3 regions of the Streptomyces sp. NPDC029674 genome follow, and region 2 is predicted to be linked to each of the others. Evidence: riboswitches for the same ligand, from Rfam matches in the RefSeq annotation. Region 2 holds a riboswitch; each other region holds the start of a gene.
What was found. A riboswitch is a leader RNA that binds a small molecule or an ion and turns the genes downstream of it on or off. The one in region 2 is predicted to bind cobalamin.
Positions count from the first base shown of each region.

Region 1: it holds a riboswitch for cobalamin, as region 2 does, so the genes downstream of both, ACI2L3_RS28575 (energy-coupling factor ABC transporter permease) here and ACI2L3_RS03700 (ABC transporter substrate-binding protein) in region 2, are expected to answer to the same signal.
Region 3: it holds a riboswitch for cobalamin, as region 2 does, so the genes downstream of both, ACI2L3_RS20030 (ABC transporter substrate-binding protein) here and ACI2L3_RS03700 (ABC transporter substrate-binding protein) in region 2, are expected to answer to the same signal.

Region 1 covers NZ_JBJDPY010000013.1:108,692-113,726, forward strand. The annotation lists gene ACI2L3_RS28560 (PTS sugar transporter subunit IIA) at 1-479, shown strand, start outside; gene ACI2L3_RS28565 (PTS ascorbate transporter subunit IIC) at 509-2,083, shown strand; gene ACI2L3_RS28570 (APH(3') family aminoglycoside O-phosphotransferase) at 2,137-2,967, shown strand; cobalamin riboswitch at 3,085-3,269, shown strand; gene ACI2L3_RS28575 (energy-coupling factor ABC transporter permease) at 3,299-4,009, shown strand; gene ACI2L3_RS28580 (energy-coupling factor ABC transporter substrate-binding protein) at 4,009-4,380, shown strand; gene cbiQ (cobalt ECF transporter T component CbiQ) at 4,387-5,035, shown strand, end outside.
Region 2 covers NZ_JBJDPY010000001.1:831,451-836,485, reverse strand. The annotation lists gene ACI2L3_RS03710 (amino acid permease) at 1-1,393, shown strand, start outside; gene ACI2L3_RS03705 (M67 family metallopeptidase) at 1,480-1,902, shown strand; cobalamin riboswitch at 1,875-2,025, shown strand; gene ACI2L3_RS03700 (ABC transporter substrate-binding protein) at 2,069-3,031, shown strand; gene ACI2L3_RS03695 (FecCD family ABC transporter permease) at 3,028-4,059, shown strand; gene ACI2L3_RS03690 (ABC transporter ATP-binding protein) at 4,056-4,862, shown strand; gene ACI2L3_RS03685 (putative leader peptide) at 4,929-5,035, shown strand, end outside.
Region 3 covers NZ_JBJDPY010000007.1:436,364-441,398, forward strand. The annotation lists gene ACI2L3_RS20020 (ABC transporter ATP-binding protein) at 1-462, opposite strand, end outside; gene ACI2L3_RS20025 (FecCD family ABC transporter permease) at 459-1,520, opposite strand; gene ACI2L3_RS20030 (ABC transporter substrate-binding protein) at 1,517-2,560, opposite strand; cobalamin riboswitch at 2,626-2,811, opposite strand; gene ACI2L3_RS20035 (VOC family protein) at 2,856-3,305, opposite strand; gene ACI2L3_RS20040 (helix-turn-helix domain-containing protein) at 3,302-4,171, opposite strand; gene ACI2L3_RS20045 (haloacid dehalogenase-like hydrolase) at 4,394-5,035, shown strand, end outside.

The DNA of each region.
Region 1 (5,035 bases), on a different contig from region 2:
CCGAACACACCGCGGCGATGGGCGCGCTCGCCCGGCTGCTCGCCGACCCCGAGACGGCACGCGCCCTGCGCGAGGCACCCACTCCACGGGCGGTGCACGCGATCCTCGGCGGCGGTGGCGGTGGTGGCGGCGCGGCTGTTCGGCCGGGGCCGAGTGAGGAGGCGGCGCGCGGCGGGGATCGGCGCGGCGACGACCTGCACAGGATCCTGACCGTGTGCGGCAACGGCGTCGGCACGAGCCTGTTTCTCAAGCAGACCGTCGAGGGCGTCCTGGACCGCTGGGGATGGAGCCGTTACGTCACCGTCGAGGCGACGGACACCATCTCGGCCAGGGGCCGGGCGGACGAGGCCGTCGCCATCCTCACCTCGCGGGAGATCGCGAGGACGCTCGGCGACGTGGGGATCCCGGTGAAGGTCGTCGAGGACTTCACCAGCGCGGCGGAGGCCGACCGCGTGCTCAGGGACACGTACGACGTCTGACCCGTACCGGGCAAGGAGAAAGAACCACCATGGACTGGCTCGTGTCGACCGCCGAGTTTCTCGTCGACGAGATCCTCAGCCAACCCGCCTACCTCATCGGCCTCATCACGGCCGCGGGCCTGATCGCCCTGCGGAAGCCCGCCGGGCAGATCGTCGGGGGAGCCATCAAGGCGACACTCGGCTTCCTGCTGATCGGGGCGGGCGCGACACTCGTCGTCGGCGCCCTCGCCCCGCTCGGCGACATGATCCAGGGCGCCACCGGGGCGCACGGCGTGATCCCCACCAATGAGGCCATCGTCGGCATCGCACAGGAGCAGTACGGCGCCCGCGTCGCCTGGCTGATGATCCTCGGCTTCGCGGTCAGCCTGCTCCTCGCCCGCTTCACTCCGCTGCGGTACGTCTTCCTGACTGGTCATCACATGCTGTTCATGGCAACGCTGTTGACGATGGTCCTTGCCGTCGCGGGCCGGTCGTCGTGGGTCGTGGTCGTCGTCGGCGGCGTACTGCTCGGCATCCTGCTGGTGTCCCTGCCCGCCTTCGCGCACCCCTGGACCAAGCGCGTCACCGGCAACGACAGCGTCGCCATCGGCCACTTCGGGACGGCCGGGTACATCGCGGCGGGCGCGACCGGACAGTTGGTGGGCCGCCGCAGCCGCAGCACGGAGGAGATGAACCTCCCCGAAGGGCTGCGCTTCCTGCGCGACTCGATGGTCGCGACCGCCCTGTCCATGGTCCTGATCTACCTCATCATGTCGCTGGTCTTCCTCGGGAAGGCCGGCAAGGAGGAGGCGTTCAAGGCCTTCGGCGAGAGCGGCGCGGCGGGTGCGAGCGGCGTCGGCGACTACGTCATGCAGTCCGTCATGCAGGGCCTGCAGTTCGGCATCGCCGTCGCCGTGATCCTCTTCGGCGTCCGCACGATCCTCGGCGAACTCGTCCCCGCCTTCCAGGGCATCGCCCGGAGACTCGTGCCCGGCGCGGTGCCCTCCCTCGACGCGCCCATCGTCTTCCCGTACGCGCAGAACGCCGTCCTCGTCGGCTTCATCTGCAGCTTCGTCGGCGGCCTCGTCAGCCTCGGCCTGCTCGCCTGGATCTTCCACCCGGCCTTCGGGCTCGCCCTCGTGCTGCCCGGCCTGGTCCCGCACTTCTTCACCGGCGGCGCGGCCGGTGTCTACGGCAACGCGACCGGCGGCCGCCGCGGCGCGGCACTCGGCGCCTTCGTCAACGGCGTCCTCATCACCTTCCTGCCCGCGCTGCTCCTGAAGGTCCTCGGCGCCTTCGGCGAGGAGAACACGACCTTCGGCGACGCCGACTTCGGCTGGTTCGGCACGCTCGTCGGCTACGCGGCCAAGACGGGGGAGACCGGCGGAATCGTCCTGATGCTGCTGATCGGCGCGGCCGTCCTGCTCGGCGCGATCGTCGTCCAGAAGCGGGTCGTGGAGACCGGCTGGGACCCCGGCGCCCACCGCGACGCGCTGCTGCCGCCGAACGACGTGGCCCGCACCCCGGCCGCCGACACGGCCTCCGGGGACTCCGCGCCCGCGTACGCGAAGATCGCAGCCCCGCGCGGAGCGCCGAAGCCCCCTCCGCCGCCCGGCCGGGCCTAGAACGGCCGGAAATATCGGGTGGGGGCCGCAGGGAGCCGCCTGCCATGATGCCGATCATGAGCAGCGATCTGCGGCGGAGGTACGCCGCGTACCGATGGACTTCCGCGACGGACGGCGCATCGGCCGCCGAGGTGCACCACCTCACCGGAGCCGGAGCCGGAGCCGCCGAACCCGAGTTGTACGTGAAGACGGCCCCCGTCCCCCACGACGGCTCGCCCTCCGAACTCGCGGGCGAGGCCGACCGCCTCGCCTGGCTGGCCGGCCGGGGCATCCCCGTGCCGCGCATCGTCGAGCGCGGCGCCGACGACCGCCTGGCGTGGCTGGTGACCGAGGCGGTGCCCGGCAGGCCGGCCGCCGACGAGTGGCCTCCGGAACAGCGGTTCGCGGTGGCGGAATCGCTCGCCGACCTCGCCGCGGCCCTGCACGGACTGCCCCTGGCGGACTGCCCGTTCGACCGCGGCCTGACGGTCACCATGGAGCAGGCCGCACGCAACGTCGCCGACGATCTCATCGACCTGGACGACCTCGACGACGAACGCGCCGGCTGGTCCGGGCAGCACCTCCTCGACGAACTGCACCGCACCCGCCCGGCGGCGGAGGACCCGGTGGTCGCCCACGGCGACCTCACCCCGGAGAACGTCCTGCTCGACCCGACGACCTGCCGCGTCACCGGAGTCATCGACGTCGTCCGGCTCGGCCGGGCGGACCGGCACACCGACCTCGCCATTGCGCTGCGGGAGCTGACGCACGAGGAGGACCCCTGGTTCGGACCGGCGCACGCCGAACGGTTCCTGCGGCGGTACGAGGAGCGGACGGCAGCCGGGGCCGACGTGATCGACGACCGGAAGCTGGCCTTCTACCGGCTGCTCGACGAGTTCTTCTGACCGGGCGGGCCGGACGGCCGGGCGGCCTCTGAGCAGGGGCGTACGCGGTGGTGGTGTGCGCTCGGGTGTGCCACCGCCGTGACCGCCGTGCAAGTTGTCAGGCAGATCAGTTGCGCACTAGTGTCACCACGCCTTGGTGCTCGGGAAATCCGGTGTGATGCCGGTGCGGCCCTCGCCACTGTGATCGGGAAGTCCGGCTCCAGCCCTCGCGGCAGCCACTGGGTACGCACGTACCCGGGAAGGCGGAGTCCGGTCGGTACGACCCGTCAGCCAGGAGACCGGCCAAGGCACGTTGTCCATCCACGAGGTGCTGGAGAGGGTCTGCTGAGCCATGCACATAGCCGAGGGTTTCCTCCCGCCGGCGCACGCGATCGCCTGGGGCGTAGCGTCCGCGCCGTTCGTCGTCCACGGAGTCCGCTCCCTGACCCGTGAGGTCAAGGAACACCCGGAGAGCACGCTGCTCCTCGGCGCCTCCGGGGCCTTCACGTTTGTCCTTTCCGCGTTGAAAATCCCTTCGGTGACGGGCAGTTGCTCGCATCCGACGGGGACCGGGCTCGGGGCGATCCTGTTCCGGCCGCCGATCATGACGGTGCTCGGCACCATCACCCTGCTCTTCCAGGCGCTGCTGCTCGCCCACGGCGGACTCACCACCCTGGGCGCCAACGTCTTCTCCATGGCGATCATCGGCCCCTGGGCGGGCTACGCGGTCTACCGGCTCCTCAGGCGGTACGACGTGCCGCTCATGGTCACCGTGTTCTTCGGGGCGTTCGTCGCCGACCTGACCACGTACTGCGTCACCAGCGTCCAGCTGGCCCTGGCGTTCCCCGACCCCGGCAGCGGGTTCCTGGGCGCCCTGGGCAAGTTCGGCGGCATCTTCGCCGTCACCCAGATTCCCCTCGCGGTCAGCGAAGGCCTGCTCACCGTCCTGGTGATGCGCCTGCTCGTGCAGTCGAGCAAGGGCGAGCTCACCCGCCTCGGCGTACTGCCGCAGCGCAAGGGGACCACCACGACGACCGAGACGCAGACGGGGGCCAGTGCCTGATGAGCCGGAACGCGAAGATCAACACACTGCTGCTCCTCATCGTCGCCGCGCTCGCGGTGCTGCCCCTGGCGCTCGGCCTCGGCGACGACGAGGAAGAGCCGTTCGCGGGGGCCGACGCCCAGGCCGAGACGGCGATCACCGAGCTGAAGCCGGACTACGAACCGTGGTTCTCGCCGCTGTACGAACCCCCGTCCGGCGAGGTCGAGTCGGCACTCTTCGCCCTCCAGGCGGCCATCGGCGCGGGCGTCCTCGCGTACTACTTCGGGCTGCGCAAGGGACGCCGCCAGGGCGCGGAACAGGCACGCGCCGAGCAGGCACGCGCGGAACAGGCGCGGGCGGAAGAAGTGCCGTCCGACATCGGGCAGGACTGACCCGGCGTGCTGCCCATCGACGCGGCGGCGCACAGCAGCCGCTGGCGCCGCCGGCACCCCGTGGACAAGGCCGTGCTGGGCCTCGGCCTCACCGCCCTGGCCATCTCGCTGCCGCCCTGGCCGGGCGCCGTCCTGGTGCTGGTCACCGCGCTGGTGCTGCTGCTCGGCCCGGCGGGCGTGGAGCCCGGCAAACTGTGGCGCGCCTACCGCGTGCCGCTCGGCTTCTGCGTGACCGGGGCGCTGACCCTGCTCGTCCAAGTCGGCGGTCCCGGCGGGTTCGTGGCGTTCGCGGACGGCGGTCCTGCGCGCGCGGGGGGTCTGCTCCTGCGGACCTCCGCCGCCTCGCTCGGCGTGCTCCTGTTCGCGTTCACCACGCCGATGTCGGACCTGCTGCCCCGCCTGGTGAAGGCGGGGGTGCCCGCGCCGGTCGTGGACGTGGCACTCGTCACGTACCGGATGAGCTTCCTGCTCCTGGACTCCATGAGCCGGATCCGGCAGGCGCAGGCCGCCCGGCTCGGCCACACCACCCGCGCCGCGACCTGGCGCTCCCTCGCCGGTCTCGGCGCCACCGCGTTCGTGCGGGCCTTCGACCGGGCGGGCCGGCTGCAGGCCGGGCTCGCCGGGCGCGGCTACGACGGCACCCTGCGCGTCCTCG
Region 2 (5,035 bases):
CCGGCAGATCCAGATGATCGCGATCGGCGGTGCCATCGGCACCGGCCTGTTCCTCGGCGCGGGCAAGGCCATTCACAAGGCCGGCCCCAGCCTCATCCTGGCGTACGCCATCGCGGGCCTCGTCATCTTCTTCATCATGCGGGCGCTCGGCGAGCTCCTCATGTACCGGCCCGTGTCCGGCTCCTTCTCGGAGTACGCCCGTGAGTTCATGGGCCCCTTCTTCGGGTTCGTGACCGGCTGGACGTACTGGCTCTTCTGGGTCGTCACCGGCATCACGGAAGTGACAGCGGCCGCCCAGTACATGCAGTACTGGACACACGGCTCCGTACCGCAATGGGCGTACGCGCTGGTCTTCACCGTCATCCTGTACGGCGCGAACCTCATCTCCGTGAAGCTCTTCGGTGAGCTGGAGTTCTGGTTCTCGATGGTCAAGGTCACCGCCATCATCGGCATGATCCTGATCTGCGTCGGCATCCTCACCATCGGCTTCTCCGACGCCGGTGACACCGCCACCGTGGCCCACCTGTGGAACCAGGGCGGCTTCTTCCCGAACGGCATCGGCTCCACGCTGATGACGCTCCAGATCGTGATGTTCGCCTTCCTCGCCGTCGAGCTCGTCGGCGTCACCGCGGGCGAGTCCAAGGACCCGAAGACCGTCCTGCCCAAGGCCATCAACACCGTGCCGTGGCGCATCGCCGTCTTCTACGTCGGCGCGCTGATCATGATCCTGTCGGTCGTGCCGTGGACGCACTTCCAGCCCGGCGTCTCGCCGTTCGTCGCCGCCTTCGAGAAGATGGGCCTCGGCGTCGGCGCCGCGATCGTCAACTTCGTGGTCCTCACCGCCGCCCTCTCCTCCTGCAACTCCGGCATGTACTCCACCGGCCGCATGCTGCGCGACCTCGCGCTCAACGGCCAGGGCCCGAAGTTCTTCACCAAGCTCACGAAGAACGGCCTGCCGCTGATCGGCACCACGGCCTCCGCCGCGTTCATGCTGGTCGGCGTCTGGATCAACTACCAGTGGCCGGGCGAGGCGTTCAACTACGTCGTCTCCTTCGCCACCATCTCCGGCATGTGGGCCTGGATCATGATCCTGGCCTGCCAGATCCGCTACCGCCGCAAGGCCGACCGCGGCGAGCTGCCGCAGTCCACCTTCCGGGCCCCGGGCGCCCCGTACACCAGCTGGTTCGCCCTGCTCTTCATCGGCATGGTCATCGTGATGATGGGCGTCGACAAGGACGCGCGGATCTCGCTGTACGCCGCTCCGGTGTGGGCCGCGATCCTCGGTATCTCCTACCTGGTCCTGAAGAGCCGCAACCCGCAGGCCGCGGCCTTCAACAAGCGGAAGATCGGCCTCTCCGAGGAGAGCGCCGGCGACCGCGTCTCCAAGGACTGACCGGCTCCCCAAGGCCGCTGTCCAGCATTCGGGCACGTACGTACCACATTCCGGTACGTACGTGCCCCTCTGCTTATCCTGACGCCATGCTGACCATCACCCAGGCCCTCCACGACCAGATCGTCGCGCACGCGCGCCAGGACCACCCCGACGAGGCGTGCGGCATGGTCGCGGGCCCGGCGGGCACCGGCCGCCCCGAGCGGTTCATCCCGATGCTGAACGCCGCGCGCTCGCCCACGTTCTACGAGTTCGACTCGGGCGACCTGCTCAAGCTCTACCGCGATCTCGACGACCGCGACGAGGAGCCGGTGATCATCTACCACTCGCACACCGCGACCGAGGCCTACCCCTCGCGCACCGACATCACGTACGCCAACGAGCCCGGCGCCCACTACGTCCTGGTCTCCACGGCCGACACCGACGACGCGGGCCCCTTCCAGTTCCGCTCGTACCGGATCGTCGACGGCGAGGTCACCGAGGAAGAGGTAAAGGTCGTACAGGCATACTGAGCTTTACTCATGAAGGCGGCAGGACCCAGGAAGCCGGTGCGAACCCGGCACGGTCCCGCCACTGTGACCCCACCCCGGCCGGGGCGGGGGAGTCAGGAACTGACCTGCCGCCTTCCTCCACACGACGCAGGGGACGCGGAAATCCCCTGGAGGAGGCAGCTCAGCCATGTCCCGCCCGATACGTGTCCTGGCCGCCGCGGCCCTGCTCGTCCCGCTCGCCGCGTGCTCCTCGACGGACTCCGGCGGTGACGCGAAGCCCGCCGCCAAGGCCGCCGGATTCCCGTACACCGTCACCAACTGCGGCGTGAAGACGACGTACGACGCACCGCCGAAGCGCGCCGTCACCATGAACCAGCACACCACCGAAGTGATGCTGGAACTCGGCCTCAAGGACCACATCGCGGGCACCGCCTACCTCGACGACAAGGTCCTCCCGAAGTATGAGAAGGCCTACGACTCGATCCCCGTGCTCGCCAAGGAGTACCCCTCCTACGAGAAGCTGCTCTCCGCCAACCCCGACTTCGTCTACGGCGGATACGCCAGCGCCTTCCTCGCCGGCGACGGCCGCAGCCGCTCCGCGCTCGCCAAGTCCGGCATCGACAGCCGCCTCAACGTAGAGGGCTGCGCCAAGAAGTCCGTCTCCATGGACGACGTCTACCGGGAGGTCCGCGAGGTCGGCTCCACCTTCGGCGTGCGCGGGCGCGCCGAGAAGTGGGTGAGCGGGGCGAAGCGCGAACTGGCCGCCACAGCGAAGAAGGCGAAGGGCCGGAAGCCGCTCTCCGTCTTCGTCTACGACAGCGGCGACAAGACGGCCTTCACGGCGGGCGGCCGCGGCATCGGCAACGACATCATCGCGCGGGCGGGCGGCCGCAACGTCTTCGGCGACGTGGACAAGTCCTTCAGCGACGCGTCCTGGGAGAAGGTCGTCGAGCGCAAGCCCGACACCATCCTGATCCTCGACTACGGCGCCACGACGGTCGCCCAGAAGAAGAAGCGCCTCCTGGAGGACCCGGCCCTCCAGGACGTCCCGGCCGTCAAGAACAAGCGCTTCGCGGTCCTGCCGCTCTCCGACATGGTCACGGGAGTACGAGCACCCGAGGCGGTGAGGAAGCTGGCGGCGCAGCTGTGAAGCGCCTGCGCCGCGCCACGCTCGTGGCCACGCTCTGTGCGGCACTCGCGGTCGCGCTCGTGGCCGGTCTCGCCCTCGGCTCCGTCCGCATCCCCACGGCCGACGTCCTGCAGATCCTGACGGGGCGGGCGGAACCCTCCCCGTTCCGGACGATCGTCCTCGACGTCCGCCTGCCCAGGGTCCTGCTCGGGGCGACCGTGGGGGCCGGACTCGCGGTCATCGGCACCGTCCTCCAGGCCCTCGTCCGCAACCCCCTCGCCGACCCGTTCCTCCTCGGCGTCTCCTCGGGCGCCTCCGTCGGCGCGGTCTGCGCGATCGTCCTCGGCGGCGTCTTCGGCCTCGGCGCGGCCCTGTCCACCACCGTCACGATCCCGGCCGCCTCCTTCGCGGGCGCGCTGCTCTCCCTGATCCTCGTCTACACCCTGGCCCGCAGCGGTGGCGGCGGTTTCGCCACCGGGCGCCTGATCCTCGCGGGCGTCGCCGTCTCGTACATCCTGACCGCGCTGACCAGCCTCATCCTGGTCACCGCCGACAGCGCGGACCACCTCCAAGAAGTCCTCTACTGGACGCTCGGCGGCCTCGGCAGCGCCCGCTGGGACATGCTCGCCCTGCCCTGCGCCACCCTCGTCCTCGGCACGGCCCTCCTGATGACCATGGCCCGCCCCCTCGACCTGCTCCTCGCCGGCGAGGAGGGCGCCACCGTCCTCGGCCTGGACGCCACGCGTTTCCGCGCCGGCGTCTTCGTCCTCGCCTCGCTCCTGACCGGCGTCCTCGTCGCGTACAGCGGAGCCATCGGCTTCGTCGGCCTGATGGTGCCGCACGCCGCCCGCATGCTCGTCGGCGCCGCGCACCGGGCGCTGCTCCCCGTGGTGGCGCTGATGGGAGCGGTGTTCCTGGTCGTCGCCGACCTCGCCGCACGCACCGTCGCCGCGCCGCAGGACATCCCCGTCGGCGTGCTCACCGCGCTGACCGGCGGCCCGTTCTTCCTGTGGCTGCTGCGGCGGCGCACCGAAGGAGTATCCGCGTGAACCCTCGCGTGAACCCCGCCCCTCCCGTCGGCGAGCTGCGCACGGAAGGCCTCTCGTACGAGGTCGACGGCAGGCTCCTCGTGGACGCCGTCGACCTCACCGCCGCCCCCGGCGAGACCGTCGGCGTCGTCGGCCCCAACGGCAGCGGCAAGACGACGCTGCTCCGCTGCGTGTACGGCACGCTGCGCCCCACCGCGGGCCGCGCCCTCCTCGACGGCGACGATCTGCACGCCATGACCCCGAAGGCGCGTGCCCGGCGCCTCGCCACGGTCCCGCAGGACGGGCAGGCGGCGTTCGAGCTGACCGTCCGGCAGGTCGTCGCGATGGGCCGCTCCCCGCACAAGCGGTTCTGGGAGGCGGACACGGCGGCCGACGAGGAGCTCGTCACGGCGGCCCTCGCCCGGGTCGGCGTCGAAGGGCTGGCCGACCGCGCGTTCCCCTCCCTCTCCGGCGGCGAGCGCCAGCGCGCCCTGGTGGCCCGCGCCCTCGTGCAGCAGCCCACCCTCGTCGTCCTCGACGAGCCCACCAACCACCTCGACATTCGCTACCAGCTCGAAATCCTCTCCTTCGTACGGGACTTGGGCACGACCAACCTCCTTGCCCTGCACGACCTGAACCTCGCCGCGTACTACTGCGACCGCCTCCACGTCCTCGACGGCGGCCGCCTCGTCGCCTCCGGGGCGCCGAAGGAGGTCCTCACCGCCGAGCTGTTCGCCACCGTGTACGGCGTGACGGCCGAGGTCAGCACGCATCCGGTGACCGGCGCCCCGACCGTGATCTATCTGCCGCCGCCCGCATCCTGAACGGATTCCGTCCACCAGGTGAGATCACATTCCGGGATCCGGACCGGGAATCGATACGATGACCGCATGGTTCCCCATGACGTGAGCGAAGAGACGCCGAGCGCACCCCCCGTGCTGCTTGTCGCGCGGCTGCACGTCGACCTGTGCCGCCTCGCCAGCGCGATCTGTTCCCG
Region 3 (5,035 bases), on a different contig from region 2:
CGTGTGCCAGGCCTGGGCGGCGCGTTCGGTGAGCCCGGTGCGGGCGAGGGCCTCGCGTACGGCCCGCTCGTCGTGGGGCGTGGGGGTCGACCACGCGCGGCGGTGCGGGATACGGCCCAGACGTACGACATCCCGTACGGTCAACTCGACCTGCGTGGACGCGTGTTGCTCGACCACGGCGATCCGGCGCGCCACCTCGCGGCGGCCCGTGTCGGGCAGCGGGCGGCCGTCCAGGGTGACCACTCCGGAGGCGGGGGCGAGGACGCCCGCGAGGAGGCGCAGGAGCGTGGACTTGCCGGACCCGTTGGGGCCGAGGAGTCCCACCATGGCGCCGTCGGGCGGGGCGAGGCTGACGCCGTCGACGACGAGGCGTCCGCCCGCCTCCCGGCAGACGCGGTCGGCGCGGAGGCCCGTGGCACCGGCATCGGTACCGGCACCGGGAAGGAGCACGTCGTACGTCATGACGTCCTCCGCGTCCGGTACAGCACCGCCACGAACGCCGGTACGCCGATGAGTGAGGTCACCACGCCGACCGGGACCTCCTGGGGGTCCAGGGCCGTGCGGGCCAGCGTGTCCACCCAGACCAGGAAGACCGCGCCGGCGAGCGCCGTGACCGGGAGCAGCCGGGCGTGGCCGGAGCCGACGACCGCGCGGGCCGCGTGCGGCAGGACGAGGCCGACGAAGCCGATGGCGCCCGCCGAGCTGACCAGGGCCGCGGTGAGCAGAGCGGTCGTGCAGAGCAGGACGAGCCGCGTGCGGGCCACCCGGACACCCAGCGCCGCCGCGGCCTCCGGGCCGAACGCGAAGGCGTCGAGCGTGCGGGCGTGGCCGAGGCAGACGGCGAGCGCCACCGCGAGCACGGCCCCGCACAGCCAGACGTCCGTCCAGCCGATCCCGCTGAGCGAGCCGAGGAGCCAGAAGAGGATGCCGCGGGTGGTCTCCGCGTCGCCCGCCGTGAGGACGACGAACGACGTGAGCGCGGAGAACAGCTGCATGGCCGCCACGCCGGACAGCACGACGCGGTCCGTCGTGTCGCCCAGCGTGTGGCTGAGGAGCAGGACCAGCGCGAAGGAGCAGAGCGCGCCCGCGAAGGCGCCCGCGGAGACCGACACCACTCCCCCGCCGACGCCGAGGACGACGACCGCGACCGCTCCCGTGGACGCCCCGGACGAGACCCCGAGCACGAACGGGTCGGCGAGGGGGTTGCGGAGCAGGGACTGCATGACCGCCCCGCAGACCGCGAGGCCCGCGCCGCACACCGCGGCGAGCAGGGTGCGCGGCATCCGCAGGTTCCAGACGATGCCGTCCCTGATCGGGGTGAGCGGGCTGTCGCCCCAGCCGAGGTGGGCGGCGACCGTCGCCCATACGTCCGGCACGGAGATGTCCGCCGGGCCGATGGTGACGGCCACGGAGACGGACAGGACGAGCGCGGCGGCTCCGGCCAGCCACAGCAGCCCGTGCCGCACCCCCTTCCAGACGGGGGTGGGCGCTGGGGCGAGTACGGGTGCCGCCTCCGTCACTTGACGAGCCCGAACTTCCGCAGCCCTGCCGCGACCTGCTCGATGCCGTCGACCGTGCGGATCGTGGGGTTCATGGCCTGGCCGCTGAGCAGCACGTACCGCTTCTTCTTCACGGCGGTCAGGTTCTTGGTCGCCGGGTTGGTCTCCAGGAACTTGATCTTCGCGGCCGCGCTCTCGGCCGACTGCGACTTGCGGGTGAGGTCGCCGATGACGAGGACGTCGGGGTCGCGGTCGGCGACGGTCTCCCAGTTGATCTGGGGCCATTCCTCACGCGTGTCGTCGAAGACGTTCTTCGCGCCGAGCTCGCGGGTGATGATGCCGGGCGCGCCGCAGCAGCCCGCCATGTACGGGGCGTCGGAGTTGGCGAACCAGTACAGGAGCGTGGTGTCGGAGGCGGCGGCCTTGTCGATGTCCCGCGTCGCCTTCGTGACGCGGCGCTTCAGGTCGGCGATCAGTTTCTCGCCGCGCTTCTCGACGTGGAACACCTTCGCCAGGTCGCGCACCTCGCCGTAGACGGTGTCCATGGTGAGGGTCTTGAGGCGTTTGCCGTCGCCGGCGCCGTCGTTGTCCTTGCCCGCGCAGTCGGTGGGCGAGACGTAGACGGGGACCCCGAGTTCAGTGAACTTCGCGCGGTCGGCGACGCCGCCCTTGCCGACCGTGTAGAGGAAGGAGGCGCTGACGAAGTCCGGCTCCTTGGCGAGGACCTTCTCCAGCGACGGGTAGCGGTCGGCGAGCCGCTCCACCTTCGCGTTGGCCTTCTCCAGGCTCTTCGGGACCGGGTCGGTCCAGGTGCCGGTGCCCGCCATGCGGTCGGCGAGGCCGAGGGTGAGGAGGATCTCCGTGGAACCCTGGTCGAGGGAGACGGCCCGCTGCGGCGGCGCGTCGACCTTCGCGTCCTTGCCGCAGGCGGTGACCGTGACGGGGTAGCCGTCGGCCTTCCCGCCCCCGGACTTCCGTGCGGAGCCGGAGCCGTCGCCGCACGCGGTGAGTGCGAGCACGCAGGTGCAGAGCAGGGCGGATATACGGGCTGTCGAGGACACGCGATCCCTTGGGTGTCACGGCTCATACGCGGAGCCTGGCCTGCGTCACGACCTCCGTCGCCCGGTGTGCGAGCGGAGGCGCCAGCAGGTCTTCGGACTCGGGATCGGCCGGGCGGGGCGCCTTCCCGGGCGTCCGGAGACACCCAGTGGCCGTGGCCCCGCCCGTCCCCCTCACCGCTGCGCGTCAGTTCCGGATTCGCACCGGATTCCCTGGCCCAGGTGTGGGTTTGACTGGCTTGCGCAAGTTATCACGCGTCTTCAAGGGGCCGGTCCGGGCCTCGGCCCGGTCCGGTCCTCAGCCCGCTCCGGGCCTCGGCTCGCCGCGGTAGGTCCCGAAGGACCAGCGGTTTCCCTCGGGGTCCGCGATGCCGAACTCGCGGCTGCCGTACGGCTTGTCCTCGATCTCACGGGTGATCTTCACGCCGGCCTCGGTGAGGCGGGCGTACAGGGCGTCCACGTGGTCGGTGACGACGTAGGCGCCGGACGTGCCCGGCTCTCCGCAGGCCTCGGCGGCCGACTCGGGGTCGTACGAGCCGAGCATGATGCCGCCGCCCTCGGGCCAGTCGAGCTGGGCGTGGGCGACGCGGCCGCCGTCCTCGTAGACGGCGGTGCGCAGGAAGCCGACGGTGCCGACGAGGAAGTCGATCAGCGCGGGGGCGTCCTGGGCCTGGAGGGCCGGCCAGATGGCGGGGGCGGGTGTCATCTCGAGTGTCGTGTCGGGGGTGGTTTCAGGTGTGGTGTTCATGTCTTCCACTCTTCGCCTCCGCCGTGCGCCCCGGCTTGGATATTCCGGCGCTCTTCGGCCAGCCAGCCGGTGGGGCTCGCCTCCGTGTACTGCCGGAAGTCGCGGACGAGGTGCGAGTGGTCGTAGTAGCCGGTGTCGGCGGCGACCCGGGCGAGGTCCGGCGGACCGCCCGCCGCGACGGAGCGGACCACGGCGTCCTTGGCGTGCTGGAAACGCATCAGGCGGGCGGCCTGTTTGGGGCTGAGCCCGGTCTCCGCGCGGAACAGCGCGGTCAGCCGGCGCTCGCTGAGCGCGACGTGCCGGGACAGGCCGCCGAGGGTGCCCGCGCCCCCGTGCCGGGCCAGCCACGCCCAGGCCTCGGCGACCTCCGGGCGTACGGATCCGGTGGCGCGGTCCGCGGCCGCGCGCCGCCGCAGGTACTCCGACAGGAGGGCGAAGCGGTCCTCCCAGCGGTCGAGGCCGCACAGGCGCTCGCGGATCTCGGCGGCCCGGTCGCCGAGGACGTCGGTGCCGCCGACAACGAGCTGTCCGGCAAGGGCGGCGGCGGGCAGGCCGAGGAGCGGGCGGGCCGCGAGGGGGTGCACGGCGAGCTGGATGCCCGCCTCGTGCTCGGGCTGGACGACGTACGCGGGGCTCTGGTGCAGGCCGCCCACGACGATGTCGGTGCGGGCGGCGTCCGGCCCGGTGGCCTGGTCCGGGGTGCCGCCGGTGGCGATGGGCCCGTCCAGCGAGAAGATCACGGTGAGATACGGGGACGGCAGGCCCCGGTGCAGGGCGGGCCGCTGTCCCGCGGTGCGGTAGCCGACCGCGGAGACGACCATGCCGTCGAGCCGCGGAGCGGCCCTGACGAACTCACGGGAGCCCATGGGTCCAGTATGCGGGGCGGGCCCCGGACGGTCGCACGGTCCCGGACGCCGCGTGGTCCCGGACGCCGCAGGGCCCCCTACCGCTACCCGCCGCCCCCTCCCCCACACCCCCCGCCCCCGGTGACTTCGATCATGGGAAATGAGCGTCCTGGCCCATAGCATTGCGCGCCGCTCCGGACGGGGCCGCGCATCGCTTTCAGGGAACGGCAGGGACGTAGAGACATGGCAGTACGGGCAAAGGGCAAGCTGGCCGTCATCGGTACCACGGGGGCGCTGGCCGCCGCCGTTCTCGCGGGCAGCGCGCTGTGGCCGACGAGCGAGGCGACCGCCGCCGACACCTCGGCGGCCACCGCCCGCGAGCTGTCGCACTGGCCGAAGCCCGTCGCGAAGCAGCTCGGCAAGGTCATCGCCGAGAACGGCCACAAGGGCGCGTACGCCGTGTTCGACGCGGACAACACGACGTACCGCAACGACCTCGAAGAGTCGCTGCTCCCCTTCCTGGAGATGAAGGGCGTCCTCACCCGCAAGACCATGGATCCGTCCCTGAAGCTCAGCCCCTTCAAGGACAAGGCCGGTCACAAGGAGAGCCTCTACAGCTACTACAACCGGCTCTGCGAGGTCGACGACCAGGTCTGCTACCCCTGGGCCGCGCAGATCTTCTCCGGCTTCACGCTGAAGGAGCTCAAGGGGTACGTCGACGAGCTGCTCGCGTACAAGAAGCCGATCCCCGCCGAGTACTACGAGGACGGCAAGCTCACCAAGACCGAGGTGAAGCCGCCGGAGTTCTCGCGCGGCATGCGGCAGCTCTACAAGACGCTGCGCGCGCACGGCATCGAGGTGTACGTGGTCAGCGCGGCCAGCGAG